Neobacillus sp. PS2-9: one gene and its partner. The protein of the gene in region 2 binds, or shares a complex with, the protein of the main gene of each other region. Links are inferred from orthologs where the notes say so. Each region holds a gene or a part of one and is shown on either strand. Other genes may lie near its edges.

What was found. The genes of interacting proteins can lie anywhere in the genome.
Region 1: the proteins of trxA (region 2) and trxB are in contact, whole or in part, in a crystal structure (PDB 1F6M), measured with the Escherichia coli proteins. The link is inferred for Neobacillus sp. PS2-9 from one-to-one orthologs.

What each region holds. Positions count from the first base shown.
Region 1 is NZ_CP133269.1:990,271-994,794, reverse strand. What follows is about bases 631-3,560. They hold trxB (thioredoxin-disulfide reductase), read right to left. Parts: upstream 2,606-3,560; coding sequence 1,655-2,605; downstream 631-1,654. Other genes in these bases: RCG25_RS04760 (tetratricopeptide repeat protein), read right to left, coding at 2,697-3,560; RCG25_RS04770 (NUDIX hydrolase), read right to left, coding at 829-1,287; rapZ (RNase adapter RapZ), read right to left, coding at 631-741. In the rest of the region: more of rapZ, read right to left, coding at 1-630; more of RCG25_RS04760, read right to left, coding at 3,561-4,187; bifunctional phosphoribosyl-AMP cyclohydrolase/phosphoribosyl-ATP diphosphatase HisIE, read right to left, coding at 4,320-4,524.
Region 2 is NZ_CP133269.1:1,443,723-1,449,918, reverse strand. What follows is about bases 2,822-5,508. They hold trxA (thioredoxin), read right to left. Parts: upstream 4,479-5,508; coding sequence 4,164-4,478; downstream 2,822-4,163. Other genes in these bases: RCG25_RS07095 (electron transfer flavoprotein subunit alpha/FixB family protein), read right to left, coding at 4,824-5,508; uvrC (excinuclease ABC subunit UvrC), read right to left, coding at 2,822-4,027. Outside these bases: RCG25_RS07115 (YslB family protein), read left to right, coding at 170-628; RCG25_RS07110 (aspartate kinase), read right to left, coding at 677-1,891; more of uvrC, read right to left, coding at 2,255-2,821; more of RCG25_RS07095, read right to left, coding at 5,509-5,801; RCG25_RS07090 (electron transfer flavoprotein subunit beta/FixA family protein), read right to left, coding at 5,841-6,196. UniProt on the Escherichia coli protein: Participates in various redox reactions through the reversible oxidation of its active center dithiol to a disulfide and catalyzes dithiol-disulfide exchange reactions.

The DNA of each region.
Region 1 (4,524 bases), 450 kb from region 2 along the record:
CTCCCTTTTATAATGCGGAAGCATGAAGGTGAGTAAGTCAGTGACTTTTTCTAAGAATTTATGCGTTTCGTTCCATTTTAAAACATAGCTAGAAACCTCATCGTCCAGCCCTGTTTTTGGCCTCATATGCTCGATATAGTGTGGATTCGGTAAGAAGCGCACATCAAAAACAAGATCAGCATCAATTGGAATCCCATGTTTAAATCCAAACGACATGACATTGACAGTAAAGATTAGTTGTCTATTAGCCGTAAATTCGGTTAATATTTTTTCGCGTAACTCACGCGGTTTCATCTGAGAAGTGTTATAAATCAACTGTGCCCGGCCTTTTAATTCCTCCAAAAGCTCTCGTTCAAGCGTGATACCTTCTAGAGGCAAACCTGTTTGAGCAAGCGGATGTGACCGTCTTGTTTCCTTATATCTGCGTACTAGTGTAGAATCATCCGCATCTAAAAATAGAATCTGCGGCGTTACCCAAGAGGTTTCAGTTAACTCATCGAGTGCTTTAAAGAGATGATCGAAGAATTCTCTCCCTCTTAAGTCCATTACAAGGGCAACTTTATTCATTTTATTCCCTGATTCCTTCATAAGTTCAAGAAATTTAGGAAGTAACGTAGGAGGCAGATTGTCGACACAGAAGAACCCTAAATCTTCAAAGCTTTGAATGGCTACAGTTTTTCCAGCCCCAGACATTCCTGTAATAATGACCATTTGAGTTTCAATTGTCGAACCAGTACTCATTTCCCATTCCCCCCAAAAACTATATATTCTTATTCCTCCAAACGCCATCTTGATTTCGCACATGGCTTGTCAATAATGCGTTTACATTTAACTCGGGTCTAATCGGTAACCTATTAGCTCAAATTCCTTGGTATAAGTAAATGTACCGTAGATGATTCCTTTTCCATGAACCATGTAATCAATAATATGATAGTCACCCTCGGCCATCGGCAGACTTTTCACCTGATCAATTGGTTGCCACGCGAGCTTACCTTCAGGCGATTCCTCTAAATCCACCCCATCCGATTCCGTGGCGCAAAAAGTGAACATCATCCATTCTGAAAGGAGCTGTTCTCCTTCTTTCATGATCATAGTAAAAATACCTTTAAGCTGTGGATTTTTGAGATAGATTCCCGTTTCTTCACGGTATTCTCTTATGCAAGAATCACGAACCGATTCACCAGGTTCCATTTTTCCTCCTGGAGCCACCCACCAGCCGCGGCTTGGTTTTTGCAGCAACAAAATTTTATCCTCTTTTATTAATACACAATTGGTGACCCGCTGCATGTTTCCACCCTCTTTATTTAAGCACAAAGGCTTGTGTAAGTATGCCAAATATCCTAATATAACATTTAATTTATTCTTTTCATTATACTATTTTTAAGATACAGTCACAATGAATACAAATTTGATATTTCTGTTAATTATTTCTGTTAGCAAACTTGGGAAACTAGTTTTGAGGAGACTTGATTTTTTAGCCACAAAAAAAAATTGCACAAGCTGCTGGGCTTGTGCAGGAAGGTATATATTTTTAAAGGGGGTCAATTATTGTTATCATACCCTAACTATATTTCACTACTGTTACAGAAGAGTTAAAACAGGATTACGTTTCTGTGAATGTTATGTTAACACCACTCACAATAGTGCTAACCACCTATTTTCTTACCTTCATCTCTTCCTTCAGTTCTTCTACAAAATGTTGAGCGCTCTGTGCCGCAATACTACCGTCACCTGTCGCAGTAACAATTTGGCGTAAGGTTTTTTCACGAATATCCCCCGCTGCAAACACACCAGGTACTTTTGTTTCCATGCGGTCGTTCGTTTCGATATAGCCGTTTTGATTCGTAATGCCCAGGCTCTCGAATGGTTTTGAAAGTGGAACCATTCCAACGTAGATAAACACACCATCTGCTGACAATTCTTGTTCTTCTCCAGTTTCAGTTGAAACAAGCGTCACGCTACCAACCTTGCCGTCTTTTCCATTGATTGTTTTAACCGTGTGATTCCAGATAAAACCGACCTTCTCATTTGCAAACGCACGATCTTGAAGAATCTTTTGTGCACGAAGCTGATCACGTCGATGAACAATGGTCACTTTAGAAGCGAAACGAGTTAAATAGACGCCTTCCTCAACGGCAGAGTCTCCTCCACCAATAACAAATAATTCTTTTCCTTTGAAAAAGGCACCATCACAAACAGCACAATAAGATACGCCACGGCCGCCAAGTTCTTTTTCACCAGGTACTCCAAGCTTTTTATATTCGGCACCTGTTGAAATGATAACGGAGTGCGCTTTGTATTGTTTTGCACCAGCGGTTACTAGTTTGTAATCGCCGTGGTCAACGATTTCCTTAATATCGCCGTAGGCATATTCTGCACCAAATTTTTTCGCGTGCTCGAACATTTTTGTGGATAAATCTGGCCCTAGAATACTCTCAAAACCCGGATAGTTTTCCACATCCTCTGTGTTGGCCATTTGTCCGCCCGGCATCCCACGCTCAATCATAAGTGTGGAAAGGTTGGCGCGTGATGTATAAACAGCAGCGGTCATCCCAGCAGGACCAGCCCCCGCAATAATAACGTCATAAATTTTTTCCTCAGACATGGTAATGTCACTCCTTAAATAAAAAAACGATTAAGTATATATTTCCCTACTTAATCGTAATAAACAATCGGTTTATAGTCCATTTATCTGCTTAATTTAGAAAATCGTTTACAAGTTTGACATATTTACCAATTGTTGCAGATGAAAGTCCGTAACGGTTGGCTACTTCTTGCTGCGAAACTTTTTCACTTCGCAACTTGTACCATACATATTCCACTGCCCCAGCCCAGGCACGTTTATTTTTCAAGCTGACGTTGGCTTTAGAAAGTTCAACGAAAACAGAAAACCACATCAAATATAAGCCTGACTCCATCATTCCAATCGGCTGATGATTTTCATAAAAAATCTCCGCAATTTCCTGTGCATCTGCTGTTGTCGATTGTTTTCCCGAACGAATTAATGAAATATATTCCTTCTCTAACGTGGTAAGCTTTTGATTTTGAAAAAGCCGCTTAGAAGTAATAATTTCTTCTTTTTTACTGGATACTGTTGTGAGAAACAGAGCAAATAATCGCTCTTCTACATAGTCGCTTTCAAGCTTTTGAAAAATAGAGCCTGACAGGTCTTCAAAACCATTCGCGACTTCTTTTTCTCCCCATGGCTCAGAACCTTCCTTGTCAGGGTTCAATTCAAGCACCTTTTTCCAAGTGCTTTTTGCAAAGTTTTGATTGCCAGTATAATACGCTGAATAGGAAAGCCAATAATAAAACGGACCGTCCCCATCATAGCCATGCTTATATAGCTTCTTTAACCACAAATAAGCCTGTTCATATTCGCCCACTAAGGCGAAGGTAGTACCCAGTTTAAATTGATGTTCGCTTAACATAGGTTGAATTTTTTTCAGGGATTCAAGCAAATTGGCAGCATTTTTCAGTTTTCCTTGGTAATGAGCAAAGACCAAACGGTTACAAAGGGCATGTAAATTCCCTGGATTCCGCTCGAGCACATCATCTAAAATGCTTTCTGCCTTTTCCGCTTTTCCTAAGTAAAAATAGGCAAGCGCTAAGTTGTTGTATGCTGACCAGTATTCTGGGTATTCCTTGACGACATCCTTTAACAGCTCAATCGCTTTTGGAAAGTATCCCGACTCTAACAGGTCACGAGCCTGTTCTTGTTTGACAATTAAATCATCCTGCTCATACCAATCGCCCTCTAGGCCATCTGATTCAAAGGTTAGGAGCTCTAATAAATCTTCCGTGTCATCAGAAAAATCACCCTCTGGCTCTAGTTGTAGGTAGAGCTGCGCGTGATGATACGCATCTTTAAAAAATCCCAGGTGGGCATAATTATTTGCTAAAAAGTAGTGGCATTCCGCCATTTCCGGATCAAGTTCTTCAAGGATGATATGCAAGAGTCGGTTGGAATTTTCAAACTCGCCAAGTTCTGTTGACACGATCGCCAACTGGCATGTAATCATCGGTTCACCCGGCTCAAGCTGAATCGCTCGCCCAAGATATTTTTTTGCTTTTATGAAATCACGTCGATGGTATGCCTTCAAACCCTTCGTGAAATAATATTCCCCCGTAGGAACAAATGAAAGTATTTTTCCCGTTTGCATTCTTGCTTTCGCTTTTTTTCCCATGAAGTCCTCCACATTCGTCAATATAACTTAGGTAGTATAACACATTAAAGGGTTGTTCGAGAAGGGGATTATAATATGCATGCTTATAGAATCTATCTTCCCAATATCCTTAACGTAAGAAAACCAGCCCCATTAGGACCGGTCATTGTGTCTTTCTTCTAAGGTTCTTAGTACTTCTTTAAATGGAAGTCCTTGTTCCACCAATAAAACCTGCAGGTGATAGAGTAAATCTGCCGCCTCCCAGCGCAGTTCTTCTTGATCACGGTTTTTGGCAGCAATAATCACCTCAGCCGCTTCTTCCCCGACTTTTTTGAGAATCTTATCGACGCCTTTTTCA
Region 2 (6,196 bases):
ACGGTTGGTATTTCCCCTTAAACGGATAAGATAATTATGATGATAAATAAGATAAGATATTCCAAAATAATATATCATTCACAAAAGGATTTATTCACATTTTCAGCAATTCAGTACTGAAAAATAAATCAAATTGTATATAATAGAATGATAGAAAGAGGGGAAGCTTGTGAAAGAAAGTACAGCCGTTAATCAACATTTTGATAATGAAGAGCCAGAACCAAGAACCATTTCAATGTTTGGGTATGAAATCATTAGGGAATACCTTTTGCCAGAAATCCTAGGCAAAGACACTCCTGAAATCTTATACTGGGCAGGAAAACGTCTTGCACGAAAGTTCCCATTACCTGACCACGAAACATTAGTTGAATTTTTTACTAATGCTTCTTGGGGACAGCTTGAAATAATAAAAGAGACGAAAAATGAAATCGAATTCGAACTAGTAAGCCCACTCATTGTTTCTCGTGTAAAATCAAAAGCAGAACACTTCTTCCAACTCGAAGCCGGCTTCCTTGCCCAACAAATTGAACTACAAAAAGAAGTGATTGCAGAAGCGTTTGAACACCCTGTAAAAAAAGCAAACAAAGTCCAATTTACTGTTAAATGGGATCGGAAAGATCTAATTTAATATCGGAAAGAGGCTGACTCACATTCCAACGAGTCAGCCTCTTCTTTGTTAATTTCCAAGCTCAAATGCACGGTGGAGGAGTTCAACTGCTTTTAACATATTCTTCTCTTCTAACACAGCAGACACTTTAATTTCAGAGGTGCTGACCATTTTGATTTGGATGCCATTTGAAGCAAGAACTTCAAACATTTTCGCAGCCACACCCGGATTAGAAATCATGCCTGAACCCACAATAGAAACCTTTGCCAGTTTATTCTCTGCATCAAGTTGTTCATAGCCAAGTACAGCTTTATTGTCTTCTAATACCTTTAATGTCTCTAACAAATCATCGGTATGTATGGAGAAAGATAAATTAGCCGTTCCTCCTTCTGTTGTGCTTTGAATAATAATATCAACGTTAATGTGATTTTGAGCAAGAGTAGTAAAAATCGTTGATAGGCTGGTTAAGGAATTGGTTAACCCCAAAACGGTAACCTTTGTAATATCATCTTCAAACGCGACACCACGTACAACTAAATTTTGTTCCATTGTTGCTTCCCCCTCAATGACTGTTCCTTCGATTTTCTCCATGCTTGAACGGACTTCAAGTCTTACTTGATAATTTTTAGCAAATTCTACCGCTCTTGGATGCAGTACACCTGCACCGAGATTGGCAAGCTCCAGCATTTCGTCATAGGAAACGGATAATAACTTACGGGCCTCTTTCACATATCTTGGATCTGTTGTAAATACACCTGTTACATCCGTGTAAATATCACATTTATCTGCTTTTAACGCCGCTGCTAATGCAACCGCTGTCGTATCAGAACCCCCTCGACCAAGAGTGGTGATTTCCCCATCTTCAGTTATTCCTTGGAATCCTGCTACAATAACAACCTTGCCTTCTGTAAGTTGGTTTTTAATGGATTCTGTCTTGATCGTTGAAATTCGTGCGTTTCCATGGACAGGTTCTGTTACAATTCCCGCTTGCCAGCCTGTATAGGAAACCGCTGGTAGACCTTGTTGATTTAAAGCCATAGATAATAAGGCAATGGTTACCTGCTCGCCTGTCGAAAGGAGCATATCCATTTCCCGTTTATTAGGTTGATTGGAAATTTCCTTCGCTAGACCAACAAGCTTGTCCGTGGATTTTCCCATAGCAGAAACAACGACAACAACGTTATTGCCTCTCTCTGTTTCATCTTTTACACAGGCTGCTACATTTAAAATTCTTTCTACACTGCCAACGGAGGTTCCCCCGAATTTTTGTACAACTAAGCCCATCATTTCCCCTTCTTTCAGTTATGCTCTACCTATTTTGCTACAAAACATAAATAAAAAAGCAATGAGAGGCATCTCATTGCTTTTTGAACACGAAAAATAAATTCCTGTACAAATAACGTAAGATAGCTCTCCAAGACCTGCGTCTTGACAATCCGGCATTTATTCAATACAGGACCAGCAAAGAAAGAAATGAGACTTTCTTTACTTCGGCGAACATCCCCTTTCATGATTCTTCCTTGAAGCTCATCCTTCTCAGAATCATTACTCTTGAAGCTCGCACCTCTACCTTCACTTTAGTACTATAAAGTGATAGTAATTTAAATTTTCACTAATTATAGCATGGTCAATTTATTCTGACAATAACTATTCTTGAAGTTTTTTCATTAACTCTTCTGCCACATTTGATGGAATACCCATGTCGGTAAATTCCTCCAGACTGGCTTCCTTCATTTTTTTTACAGAACCAAACTGTTTAAGCAATAGTTTTTTGCGTTTCTCCCCAATCCCCGGGATATCATCCAACAATGATTGAAAGGCGCTCTTTCCACGTATTTGGCGGTGAAAGGTAATGGCAAAGCGGTGAACCTCATCTTGAATACGTTGCAGTAAATAAAACTCCTGGCTGTTCCGTTCAAGTGGAACAATTTCTAACGGATTGCCGTATAACAATTGCGATGTACGGTGTTTTTCATCCTTTACAAGACCCGATAGTGGGATATCTAATCCTAATTCATTTTCTAAAACATCCCTTACCGTTTCTACATGTCCTTTTCCACCATCAATAATAATAAGGTCCGGTAGAGGAAGATTTTCTTTTAAGGCTCTCGAGTATCTTCTTCTAGTTACTTCCCTCATCGATTCATAATCATCCGGTCCCTTTACAGACTTGATTTTATACTTGCGATATTCTCTCTTATTCGCTTTCCCATCCGTAAACACAACCATCGCTGAAACAGGATCTGTCCCTTGTATATTAGAGTTATCGAAAGACTCAATCCGATGGGGTGTATAAATTCCAAGAAGCTTTCCGAGGTTTTCTACTGCCTTAATAGTTCGTTCTTCATCCTTCTCAATTAATGAAAACTTTTCATTTAGGGCAATTTTTGCATTTTTGATTGCAAGGTTAACAAGCTCCTTCTTTTGTCCCTTTTTCGGTTGAAGAACCTTCACTTCTAAGAGCTGTGCAGTCATATTCAAATCAATTTCATCTTGGATCAGGATTTCCTTTGGCTTAAAGTGATTGGCTTTTTGATAAAATTGTCCTAAAAACGTAAGGATTTCTTCCTCTGGCTCATTGTAGATGGGAAACATGGAAACATCCCGCTCAATCAGCTTTCCTTGACGGACAAAAAAGACCTGTACACACATCCAGCCTTTGTCAACAGCATAACCAAACACATCCCGGTCCGTGAAATCCGTCATGGTAATTTTTTGCTTTTCCATGATGGTTTCAATGTGGACGATTTTATCACGGAACTCTTTTGCTCTTTCAAAATCCAATTCTTCTGCTGCTGCCGTCATTTTTTCGGTTAGTTCTTTTTTTATTTCCTTATATCCGCCATTTAAAAATCGAGTAATTTCATCCGTCATTTGCTTATACTGTTCCTCAGGAACTTCGTTTACACATGGGGCGAGACACTGGCCTAAATGGTAATATAAACATACTCGGTCAGGGAGAGTCGCACATTTTCGCAACGGATAAATACGGTCTAGTAGTTTCTTTGTTTCATTTGCTGCTCCAACGTTAGGGTAAGGACCAAAGTATTTGCCTTTATCTTTTTTTACTTTTCTTGTGATAATCAGCTTGGGATGTCTCTCTGCTGTCAGCTTAATAAACGGATAGCTTTTGTCATCCTTCAGCATGATATTGTATTTTGGATCATATTTTTTGATGAGATTTAGTTCAAGTATCAAAGCTTCTATATTGGATGAGGTCACAATGTACTCAAAGTCTTCTATTTCATTAACAAGTCTTAACGTCTTTCCGTCGTGTGAGCCGGTAAAATAAGAACGAACGCGGTTCTTTAATATTTTTGCCTTCCCTACATAAATAATTGTCCCCTGACGGTCTTTCATTAAGTAGCAGCCAGGCTGGTCAGGCAGCAGGGTTAATTTTTGTTTAATATTTTCATTCACTCCGGCCACTCCTCTTTCTTTTATGCTATCCATAAAATTTTAACACATCTGTTGATAAAGGAAAGTGGGAGGTTTTGTAATCAACAAAAAAACCTTAGCCAGAACGTGTCCAGCTAAGGTTTTAATTTCTATAGGTTTATACGTGCTTTTGTAACACACTTGCTAAAGCATCTTTAGGTTGGAAGCCGACTACTTTATCTACAACTTCACCATTTTTTAAAACTAATAAGGTTGGGATGCTCATAACGCCAAAATTAGCTGCTGTTTGTGGGTTATCATCTACATCTAATTTAGTGATTTTTACTTTGTCTCCCATTTCTGCATCAAGTTCTTCAAGAACTGGAGCGATCATTTTACAAGGTCCACACCAAGGTGCCCAGAAATCAACAAGTACAGTACCTGAACCTGTTTCTGATGAGAAATTTTGATCTGTTAAATGTGAAATAGCCATTATATATTGACCTCCTATTGAATACTGAATTACTACCGAAAGTATACCATCGTTTGGAATATCAAGCTAATAATATGTTTCGCAACTAATATACCCCATAAAGCATTAAGTATTCTCTCTTTGTACCAAGTCAGTTGATTTCCGCTCCAGGAGCTTCGCTTTCCGTGGGTGTTTCGGCGAGCCTCCTCGGCGCTAGCGCCTGCGGGGTCTCCCCTGAACCATACTCCCACAGGAGTCTTCGCTCCTTCCGCTCCAATCAACAGAGTGTAAAAATCAACAATGTTCTTTAACACAGCATAATGATAAAAGCGAGCGGATTTTGACCGCTCGCTCTCCACTTTATTATTATGAGTGAACTTTAAGTTTTTTAAACTCTTCTGTTAGTAAAGGTACAACCTCGAAAAGGTCACCAACGATTCCGTAATCTGCCACTTTGAAAATGTTGGCTTCTGGATCCTTGTTAATGGCAACAATCACTTTCGAGTTAGACATACCGGCTAAATGCTGGATTGCACCTGAAATACCGCAGGCAATGTATAGATCGGGAGTTACAACCTTTCCTGTTTGCCCAATTTGTAAGGAATAATCACAATAGTCGGCATCACATGCACCTCGAGAAGCACCAACTGCTCCTCCTAGTACGTCAGCAAGTTCTTTTAGCGGTTTGAATCCTTCTGCACTTTTCACACCACGGCCGCCAGAAATAACTACTTTAGCCTCACTTAGATCCACACCTTCACTTGCTTTTCTTACTACTTCTTTAATAATTGCACGAAGGTCTTTAATTTCCACAGATAGTGAGGAAACCTCACCGCTTCTGCTTTCATCTTTTGCTAATGGGGCAATATTGTTCGGACGTACGGTAGCAAAAATTACGCCGTCTGTTACAATTTTCTTTTCAAATGCTTTACCAGAATAAATTGGTCTAGTAAATACAATGTTTCCACCCGCTGTCTCTACTGCTGTTGCATCGGAGATTAGACCCGATGAGAGCTTACCAGCAATCCTTGGTGAAAGGTCTTTTCCTAATGCAGTATGACCAAACACTAATCCTTCAGGCTTCTCTTGATCAATGACAGCTAATAAGGCTTGAGCATAACCATCAGAAGAATATTGTTTTAAATTCTCATGCTCAACTACCACTACACGGTCAGCCCCGTATTGAACTAACTCCGCACCTAAAGCGCTTACAGATTCGCCCACTAATACACCAACAACTTCTCCGCCCTCTGCAACTGTTTTTGCTGCTGCAACAGCTTCGAAAGATACATTACGTAATGATCCGTCACGAACTTCTCCTAATACCAATACTTTTCTAGTCATTTCATTTACCTCCTGAAAACAATTTTTATGAAGTTACGATTAGATTACTTTTGCTTCAGTATGAAGAAGTTGAACAAGTTCTTTAACCTGATCATTTAAATCGCCAGCTAAGACCTTTCCAGCCTCTTTTTTAGGCGGCAAATAAATTTCAATTGTTTTAGTTTTTGCTTCTACATCCTCTTCTTCAAGATCAAGATCATCTAATTCTAATTCCTCAAGCGGCTTTTTCTTCGCTTTCATAATTCCAGGTAAAGATGGATAGCGCGGCTCATTAAGCCCTTGTTGTGCTGTAACTAAAAGTGGAAGGCTTGTTTCAATGACTTCTGAATCACCTTCAACGTCACGAGTAACAGTCACATTTGTTCCATCAATTTCGAGTTTCGTAATGGTAGTTA